DNA from 2 places in the Microbacterium galbum genome. Region 2 is predicted to be linked to the other one. Evidence: predicted binding sites of a transcription regulator. Region 2 holds the regulator's gene; the other holds the start of a gene.
What was found. The regulator HspR, encoded in region 2, represses chaperone genes until heat shock. The targets are predictions, from matches to a motif close to AAGTTGAGTCNNNNNGACTCAACTT.
Positions count from the first base shown of each region.

Region 1: RWH45_RS10980 (Hsp20/alpha crystallin family protein) is a predicted target of HspR. The motif match lies at 2,070-2,094, and genes of this name have one in related genera.

Region 1 covers NZ_JAWDIS010000002.1:381,989-386,394, forward strand. The annotation lists gene RWH45_RS10965 (SDR family NAD(P)-dependent oxidoreductase) at 1-359, shown strand, start outside; gene RWH45_RS10970 (DUF2231 domain-containing protein) at 457-1,017, opposite strand; gene RWH45_RS10975 (manganese catalase) at 1,023-1,904, opposite strand; gene RWH45_RS10980 (Hsp20/alpha crystallin family protein) at 2,143-2,598, shown strand; gene RWH45_RS10985 (iron-containing redox enzyme family protein) at 2,705-3,775, shown strand; gene RWH45_RS10990 (CDGSH iron-sulfur domain-containing protein) at 3,772-3,972, shown strand; gene RWH45_RS10995 (hypothetical protein) at 3,986-4,141, shown strand; gene RWH45_RS11000 (sugar ABC transporter ATPase) at 4,221-4,406, opposite strand, start outside.
Region 2 covers NZ_JAWDIS010000001.1:1,605,972-1,610,377, forward strand. The annotation lists gene dnaK (molecular chaperone DnaK) at 1-408, shown strand, start outside; gene RWH45_RS07580 (nucleotide exchange factor GrpE) at 418-1,032, shown strand; gene RWH45_RS07585 (DnaJ C-terminal domain-containing protein) at 1,044-2,027, shown strand; gene RWH45_RS07590 (heat shock protein transcriptional repressor HspR) at 2,119-2,562, shown strand; gene RWH45_RS07595 (hypothetical protein) at 2,733-3,326, opposite strand; gene RWH45_RS07600 (ABC transporter ATP-binding protein) at 3,487-4,406, shown strand, end outside.

The DNA.
Region 1 (4,406 bases), on a different contig from region 2:
CCAGCATCGACACCCCGATCTACCAGCGCGCAGCGAACTACACCGGGCGCACCGCCTTCCCGCTCCCGCCGGTGGTCGCCGCCGACCGCGTGGCCCGCGCCATCGTGCGTGTGACGCGCGGACGCCGGCACGAGGTGGGCGTGGGGGCCGCGCAGTTCGTCACCCGTCCGCTGCAGTTCCTCGCGCCGCGCGTCTACGACCGCTTCATCCGCGCGCTGCAGCACGCGCTCGGCCTGCGCCGCCGGCCCGCGACACCGACCAGCGGCGCGGTGCTGGAGGCGCAGCACGACCCCGGCGCGGTGAGCGGCGGCTGGGCGCGCGTGCCGCTGCGGCGCCCGCGTTCTTCCACGGGAGGCTGAGCCCGTCGAAGCCTCCGGTCCCTTCGACAGGCTCACGGACCTCCCGCCACAGGAGGCTGAGCCTGTCGAAGCCCCCGCGGTCGAGAGGACCGATCGGTCAGGCGGCCGTCTCGAAGCCCTCGCGCTGGGTGTTCTCGTCGGCGACCCGCACGCCCCAGCGGTAGGCGAGCTTTCCGCCGAGCCAGCCCGAGACGCTCAGCCCGGCGGAGGCCATGACGCTGAGCCCGAAGGCCACGACCGGGACCCGCGCGAGATCCAACGCCCGCACGACGAGGCTGGTCGAGAACAGCGCCATCGCGGTGACGTTGATCACCAGATGAGCGACGGCCGTCCGCCGAGCCGGCGTTCCGCGCGGAATGCGCGACATGTCGAGCAGGCCGAGCACCGACGCCCCCACTGCCCCGCCGAGACCGATCGCGATGAGCCAGCGCGAGCCCTTCGCGAACGCCCGGGGATCGTCGGCGGCGAGAGCCAGCAGGTCGAAAACGAGGCTCGACGACCACGCCCCGATCGGCACGGTCACCGCGACCGGATGGAACGGGTGCCCGTACGGCCCCGCCACGATCGACCGCGGCACCTTGGCCGCGCGCATCGCGGGAAAGCTCGCTCCGCTCCGCGGCGCCGAGACCGTCGAGGGCCCCGGCGCCGCGGCATCCATCCCGTTCATTCCTTGTGCAGCGCGTCCTGCGCGCGCCCGGCGAGCTTCTCGACCGTGTTCGGCAGCTCGGTCGTGCCGTAGAACCGCACGTCGGGCTTGGTGGGCGGGGGCATCGGCACGCCCGCGGGGGGCTCGGGGAGGTAGGTGAACTCGCCCTTGCCGTCGGGCGTCGGCCCCGAGGCCCAGGTGCCGTCACCGGCCTGCGCACCGTTGCTGAAGTTGATGTATTGGTACGACACGTCGCGATCCTCCTTGTCGAGGGGGAAGTTGCTCGGCACGGGCATCTGCTCGTAGCCCTCGGCCTGCAGCTCGGCGGCCGCGGCGGCCCACTGGTTCTGGTGCATCGTGTCGCGGGCGAGGAGGAACGCGAGCAGGTCCTTCACGCCGTGGTCATCGGTCTGGTGATACAGCCGCGCGACCTGGACGCGCCCCTGCATCTCGGCGTTCGCGTTGGCGGTGAAGTCGGCGAGCAGATTGCCGCTCGCGGTGATGAAGCTGCCCTGCCACGGGTTGCCGTTCGCGTCGACGGGGCGGGCACCAGCGCCCGCGACGATCCCGTGCTGGATGTCGGTGCCGCCGATCACGGCGGCGACGGTCGGGTCGTCCTGCACGGCCTCCTCGGTGATGCCGAGCGGCGACTTCTCCAGCAGCTGCGCGATCATGATCGCGAGCATCTCGACGTGACCCATCTCTTCGGCACCGATACCGAACACGAGGTCGCGGTACTTGCCGGGCATGTGCATGTTCCACGCCTGGAACTGGTACTGCATCGCGACCGAGATCTCGCCGTACTGGCCGCCGAGCACCTCCTGGAGCTTGCGGGCGTAGACGGCGTCGGGCTTGTCGGGGGTGGCGCTGTGCTGGAGTTCTTGTCGGTGGAAGTACATGTCTCTCCTCGTCGTCGGGACGCCGACCGGGGGGCTCGGCATCGACGGCCACGAAACGCTTCCTCGCAGGGGTCCGGCACGGGGGTTGCGGGCGCGGTCGACGCGGGCCACAATCGCGCGCCCGACCTCTTGGCACTCTCGACCCGAGAGTGCTAATCTTCTGCCGAGTTGAGCGAGCATGACTCAACTTCTGGAGCCCCGGATGCCACGTCCGGACTGATCGAAAAGGAGAACGACCATGGCCACCTACGACCCCTTCCGCGACCTCGACCGCCTCGCGTCGACGCTCCTCGACGCCCGCCGCGGCGGTGGTCCGCGCCGGATGCCGATGGACCTGTACCGCGACGGCGATCACTACGTCCTCGCGGCCGACCTGCCCGGTGTCGACCCCGGGTCGGTCGACATCGACGTCGACGGCCAGCTGCTGACGATCCGCGCCGAGCGCACCCTCGGTTCGGGCGAGGGCGTGAAGTGGATCACCCGCGAACGCGAGACGGCATCCTTCGTCCGACAGCTCAACCTCGGGCAGGGCATCGACACCGAGCGCATCAGCGCCGCCTACCGCAACGGCGTGCTCTCGGTCACGATCCCCGTCAGCGAGAAGGCGAAGCCGCGGCGCATCGCCGTGTCGACCGACGACGGCGAGGGCGTGATCGAAGCGCACGAGAGCACGCCGCAGCCCATCGAGCAGTGATCACCACCGAGCGAGGGAGCGGTCCCATCCACCCGCTCCCTCGCCCGGGCGCCTCCGCTTGTCAAGGGTCTCGAACAACCGCCGCTCCCTGACGCACAGTGCCTGGGTGCCGCCGACTCTGTCCTCGCCCCCGCCCGCTGCGCCCGTCGACGACGTCGAGGCCCGGCTGGTGCCGTTCGACGCCCGCGGACCCGTGAGCGCCGCGGTTCTGCGTCACCTCGTGGACGGTGTCGCCACCGGGCACACGGCACTCGCCGACGCGGCGGTCTCCACGACCGCCGACATCGCGTGCGACGACGATCTCCAGCTCGCGCTCTTCGCGCTGTACGCCTCGTCGTACGGATCGATCGCGGCGTTTCGTGCCGAGCTCGAGTGGGATCCCGCGCTCGTCGCCACCCGACGCGTCATCGAGACGGCCTTCGAGGCCTCGCTGCGCGAGAGCATCGCCGTCCCGCAACCACCCGCGCCCACCGCGGATGCCGTGGCCCGCGACCTCTTCGCCCTGACCGGCGCCGAGGGCGGCCCCAGCCTCTCGCGTCACCTGGCGCGCAAGGCCACGCTCGAGCAGGCGCACGAGTTCCTCGTGCACCGCACGGTGTACACGCTGCGCGAGGCCGACCCCCATTCCTGGGCCATCCCCCGCCTGACCGGCCGCCCCAAGGCCGCCCTCGTCGAGATCCAGTCCGACGAGTACGGCGCCGGTCGCCCCGACCGCGTTCACGCGACCCTGTTCGCACGGGCGGTCCGCGGCGCCGGACTCACCGACGCGTACGGCGCCTATGTCGATGACGTTCCCGCCGTCACCCTCGCGTCGCACAACACGATGTCGATGTTCGGACTCAACCGCCGCTTGCTCGGCGCGATCGTCGGTCACCTCGCCGCGTTCGAGATGACCTCCTCGATCCCCAACCGTCTCTATTCCGAGGGGCTGCGCCGGCTCGGCTTCGGCGACGATGTGTGCGGGTACTTCGACGAGCACGTCGAGGCCGACGCCGTGCACGAGCAGATCGCCGGACGCGACCTCGCCGGCGCCTTGGCCGAGGACCGGCCCGACCTGCTCCCCGACATCCTGTTCGGCGCGGCCGCGTGCCTCGAGGTCGACGACCGCGTCGGCCGACACATGCTGGACGCGTGGTCGCGGGGTGCGTCGTCGCTGCGCACGGAGGACGAACGATGACCGACGACCGCGTCACGATCACGGCCTACCCCGACGGTCCCCTCCTCGTCCGCGGTGACGCCCACCTCCTGACCAGCGAGGGGGCGGAGGTGCCCCGTACCCGCCGCACCGTCGCCCTGTGCCGCTGCGGACTGTCGACCATCAAGCCGCTCTGCGACGGAACCCACAAGGCGTCGGGTTTCCGCACCGAGGAGTGAGGCTCTCGCCCCGATGCGTCTCGACGCCGACGACGCGCTGCCGCTGCGACGGAGGGACGACGCCGGTCTCGACGAGCTCGCGGACGACCCTCACGACCTCGTGCGTCGGTCGGCCACGCCCTCACGCGCGCTGCGACGCGGGGTCGCGGACGCCCGCGACCATGCGTAGGCGGCCCGGCAGGAGAGGGGCCCACGCGCACGACGACGCCCCGACCACCGGGAGCGGTGACCGGGGCGTCGGGAGTGCGTCAGAGGTCTTCCGGAGCGAGATCGCCCTGACCCTCTTCGCCCAGTTCGACGACGCCCGGGTCCTCGCCCTGCGAGTCGGTACCGGTGGACTCGGGGTGGATGTCCTCGAGGGGGATGTCACTGTCGTCTGCCGGGATCTCGGCAGGGTCGGCGCCGGTCGCGGTGGCCGGGTTGATGTCGTCGGG
Region 2 (4,406 bases):
CGCATGGTGCGCGAGGCCGAGGAGAACGCGGCCGACGACAAGAAGCGCCGCGAGTCCGCCGAGACCCGCAACCAGGCCGAGACCCTGTCGTACTCGATCGAGAAGCTGATCAAGGAGAACGACGACAAGCTCCCCGCCGAGGTCAAGACCGAGGTGCAGGGCGATGTCGACGCGCTCAAGACGGCTCTCGCCGGCGACGACGACGACGCGGTCAAGACCGCGTTCGACAAGCTGAACGCCAGCCAGGGCAAGCTCGGTGAGGCCATCTACGCCTCGTCGCAGGCCGCGGGCGAGCAGGCCGACCCCAACGTGGGTCAGCCGGGCAACGGCGAGACGCCGAACCCCGAGGAAGACGTCATCGACGCCGAGGTCGTCGACGACGAGAACCCCGACGAGAACAAGAAGTAAGCAGAGAACATGGCACACAAGGACGACGAACAGCCCACGGGCTCGGGCGCCGGTCCTGACGAGACGGGGCCGGAGGAGAACACCTCCGGCCCCGCGCCGTCGGGCGACCAGTCCGAGCCTTCGGGGACGGATGCCGATGGCCTGACCATCGACGACATCCTCGGCGCCGAGCAGACGCCCGAGGCGGCCGCAGAAGGTGCGTCCTCCGACAAGGAGGCCTCGCTGCTGATCGACCTCAAGCGCCTGCAGGCCGAGTACGCCAATTACCGTCGGCGCACCGAAGAGCAGCGGGAGCGCGAGATCGAGCGCGCCAAGGGCGAGGCCGTGAAGGGCCTGCTGCCCGTCATGGACGACCTCGACCGCGCCGCCAAGCACGGCGACCTCGTCGAGGGCAGCCCCCTCGCCGCGATCGGCGACAAGGTGCGGGCCGTGGCCGAGCGCCTCGGCGTGGTGTCGTACGGCGCCGTCGGCGACGTGTTCGACCCCCAGCAGCACGAGGCGATCTTCCAGGCGCCGACCCCGGGTGTGACCGAGACGACGATCCTCGAGGTCGTCGAGGTCGGCTACCGCCTCGGTTCGGTCGAGCTGCGACCGGCCAAGGTCGTCGTCGCCGTGCCGGCCTAAGAGGAGGACGCATGGCGAGTCAGGACTGGTTCGACAAGGACTTCTACAAGGTCCTCGGTGTCGACAAGAGCGTCAGCGCTGCCGATCTGAAGAAGACGTATCGCAAGCTCGCGCGCCAGTACCACCCCGACTCGAACCCGGGTGACGCGAAAGCCGAGGCGAAGTTCAAGGAGATCAGCGAGGCCTATTCGGTGCTCAACGACCCCGAGCAGCGCGAGGAGTACGACCAGATCCGGGCCATGGGCTCGGGGGCGCGCTTCTCCGCTCCGGGGGCGAGCGGCGGCGGCGGTTTCGACGACGTCTTCAGTCGGTTCGGTCAGGGTCGCGGCCAGCCCCAGGGCGGCTTCGACGACTTCTTCTCGATGTTCGACCAGCAGGGCGGCGGGGGCTTCGGCTCCGGACGCTTCGGTCAGACGACGGGAGGGTTCCGCGGTTTCGGCGGCCCCCAGCGCGGGTCCGATGTGACGGCGCGGACGACGATCGACTTCGTCACCGCGGCGAAGGGCGAGACCATCACCCTGCAGGGCGAGGACAACGTCCCGTTCAAGGTGAAGATCCCGGCCGGCGTCTCGGACGGGCAGAAGATCCGACTCCGGGGTCGGGGACGCAAGTCCCCCGACGGCGGCGAGAGCGGCGACATCGTCGTGACGGTGGCGGTGCGCCCGCACCCCGTGTTCACGCGCGACGGCCTCAACCTGCGGGTGACGGTCCCCGTCACCTTCACCGAGGCCGCTCTCGGCGCCACGATCGAGGTGCCCGCGCTGGGCGGCGAGACCGTTCGCCTGCGCGTGGCCCCGGGAACCCCCTCGGGTCGCGTGCTGCGCGTCAAAGGCCGCGGGATCGCGACCGCCAAGGGCACCGGCGACCTGCTCGCCGAGGTCCAGGTGGCCGTGCCCGCACACCTCGACGACGCGGCCCGCGAAGCCCTCGAGCGCTACCAGGCGCTCGAACCGAAAGAGAACCCCCGCGCCGACCTGATGGCCAAAGCGCGGTAGACGCACGCGCGTCGCCGTGGTTCTCGGCATCCGATGAGTCAGGATGCCGAGAACCCGGTGTCGCACCCGCCACGACGGAAGAAGGTGAGACGTGGCTGAGAGAGAGATCGACGAAGACGCCCCGATCTTCGCCATCGCCGCCGCGGCGGAGCTGTCGAACATGCACCCGCAGACGTTGCGACAGTACGACCGTCTCGGTCTCGTGGTGCCCGCGCGCACCCAGGGCGGATCGCGGCGGTACTCCAGCCGTCACGTGCAGCAGCTGCGCGAGGTCGCGCGGCTCTCCGGTGAGGGCATGAGCCTGCCCGCCATCGCGCGCCTGCTCGCTCTCGAGGAGCGCGTGCACGAGCTGGCGCGTCGTGTGAACGACCTCGAACGACAGCTCTCGGCCGAGCGGCAGTCGCGCCCCGGTGCGCGCGTCTTCGCGGCGGGCGCGACCGGCTCGGTCGTGACGTTGCGCCACGGCGCGCGCGTCCGCCGGGCGACCGACGTCGTGCTCTGGCGCCCGTTGGGCCCGTTCGATCTCGACGACTGAGATTGCGACGCTCGCCTGCGCGGCGGAGGTCCCCGAGCCTGTCGAAGGGACCGGACCTCGTTCAGGGTCTGCGCAGCGGCGGCCCCTGAGCCTGTCGAAGGGACCGGAACGCGGCGCATGCCCGGTGGCTCCGGCGGACGTGCCGACCCCCACCGTGGGTCGCTGCCCGATCAGGCCGGATCGATGCGCAGCACGGTCGGCGACTCCCCGACCTGCAGGTCGTCGACGACGCGGAGCGTGCGGGCGACGTCATCCACCGCGCCGATGACCGTGCCGAAGCGCTGGCGGTCCGCGCAGACCGCGGTGACGGTGACGAAGTGCGAGCCGGTGTCCCACGTGTACGTCGCGAACGGCGGGGTCTTCGGGTCGGCGGGCAGGGGCATCGCCAGCTTCTCGCCGACGCCGAGGTGAGGGTTCCGGAACGACTCGGTGTCGTCGTACTCCATGGGCATCATGGCGCGGGCGGTGCGCAGCTGCGGCGTCGCCTCCTGCAGTTGCGCCATCACCACCAGCAGCTCCGGGTCGCTCTTCCACACCCACACCAGCACGCGACCGGCGGCGCGGTGCATCAGCAACGGGGCCGCCTGGCTGAGGATCCAGGCGAAGGCGCCGCCGCCCGGACGCGGTGTCGCGCCCGTGCCCTGGTTCGCCTGGCTCAGCAGCATGCCGATCGCCGCCTTGCGGTGGCGGCGGCCGCGGAATCCGAGGGAGCCGGTCACCGGCACCCAGAGGTCGGCGGGGGCGTCGGCCTGCAGTCGGGACATGCCCCACAGCCTACGAGCCGCCTCCTGGGAGAGGGATGCCGCGTGCCGGCGTTCGCGAGCAGAGAACGCTCCCACGTGGGAAAGCCTCGCCGATGTCGGAGGTCAGTGCCAGGCTGGGACCGCGGTCATCGCGATCGCACTCGAACACCCGGAGGGTCCCGTGCTCGGCAAACTCCTCATGCGTTATCTGTCGCGGTATCGATGGCTGCTCGTCGCGATCCTCGTCTTCCAGGCTGCGTCCGCCCTGGCGACGCTCTACCTGCCGCGCCTCAACGCCGACATCATCAACCTCGGTGTCGCGCAGGGCGACACGGGGTTCATCTGGTCGCGCGGCGCCCTCATGCTCGTCATCTCCCTCGGTCAGATCGTGGCATCCGTCATCGCCACATACTTCGCCGCGCGTGCCGCCATGGCCGCCGGCCGCGATATCCGGCGCGACGTCTTCGAGCGCGTGAGCGGGTTCTCCGAGCGCGAGCTGTCGCAGTTCGGCGCAGGCTCTCTGATCACCCGCAACACCAATGACGTCCAGCAGGTGCAGATGCTGGCGATGATGGGCGCCACCATGCTCGTCAGCGCCCCGCTCCTCGCGGTCGGCGGGGTCATCATGGCCCTCCAGCAAGACGTCGGGCTCAGCTGGCTGATCGCCGTCGCGGTGCCCGTGCTGCTCATCGCGGCGGGGCTCATCATCGCTCGCATGGTGCCCCTGTTCCGCAGCTATCAGTCCAAGCTCGACGGCGTGAACCGGGTCATGCGCGAGCAGCTGACGGGGGTGCGCGTGGTCCGCGCTTTCGTGCGCGAGCGCATCGAAGAAGAGCGCTTCCGCCGGGCCAACACCGACATCCTCGTGGTGGGCCGCAAGGTGGGCTCCCTCTTCGTGCTGCTGTTCCCGCTGGCCATGCTCGTGCTCAACGTGACCGTCGTGGGGGTCATCTGGTTCGGCGGCATCCAGGTCGACGCCGGCGGAGTCGAGATCGGCACCCTCTTCGCGTTCATCCAGTACGTCGCGCAGATCCTCGGCGGCGTGCTGATGGCGAGCTTCATGACCGTGATGATCCCTCGCGCCGCCGTTTCGGCCGAGCG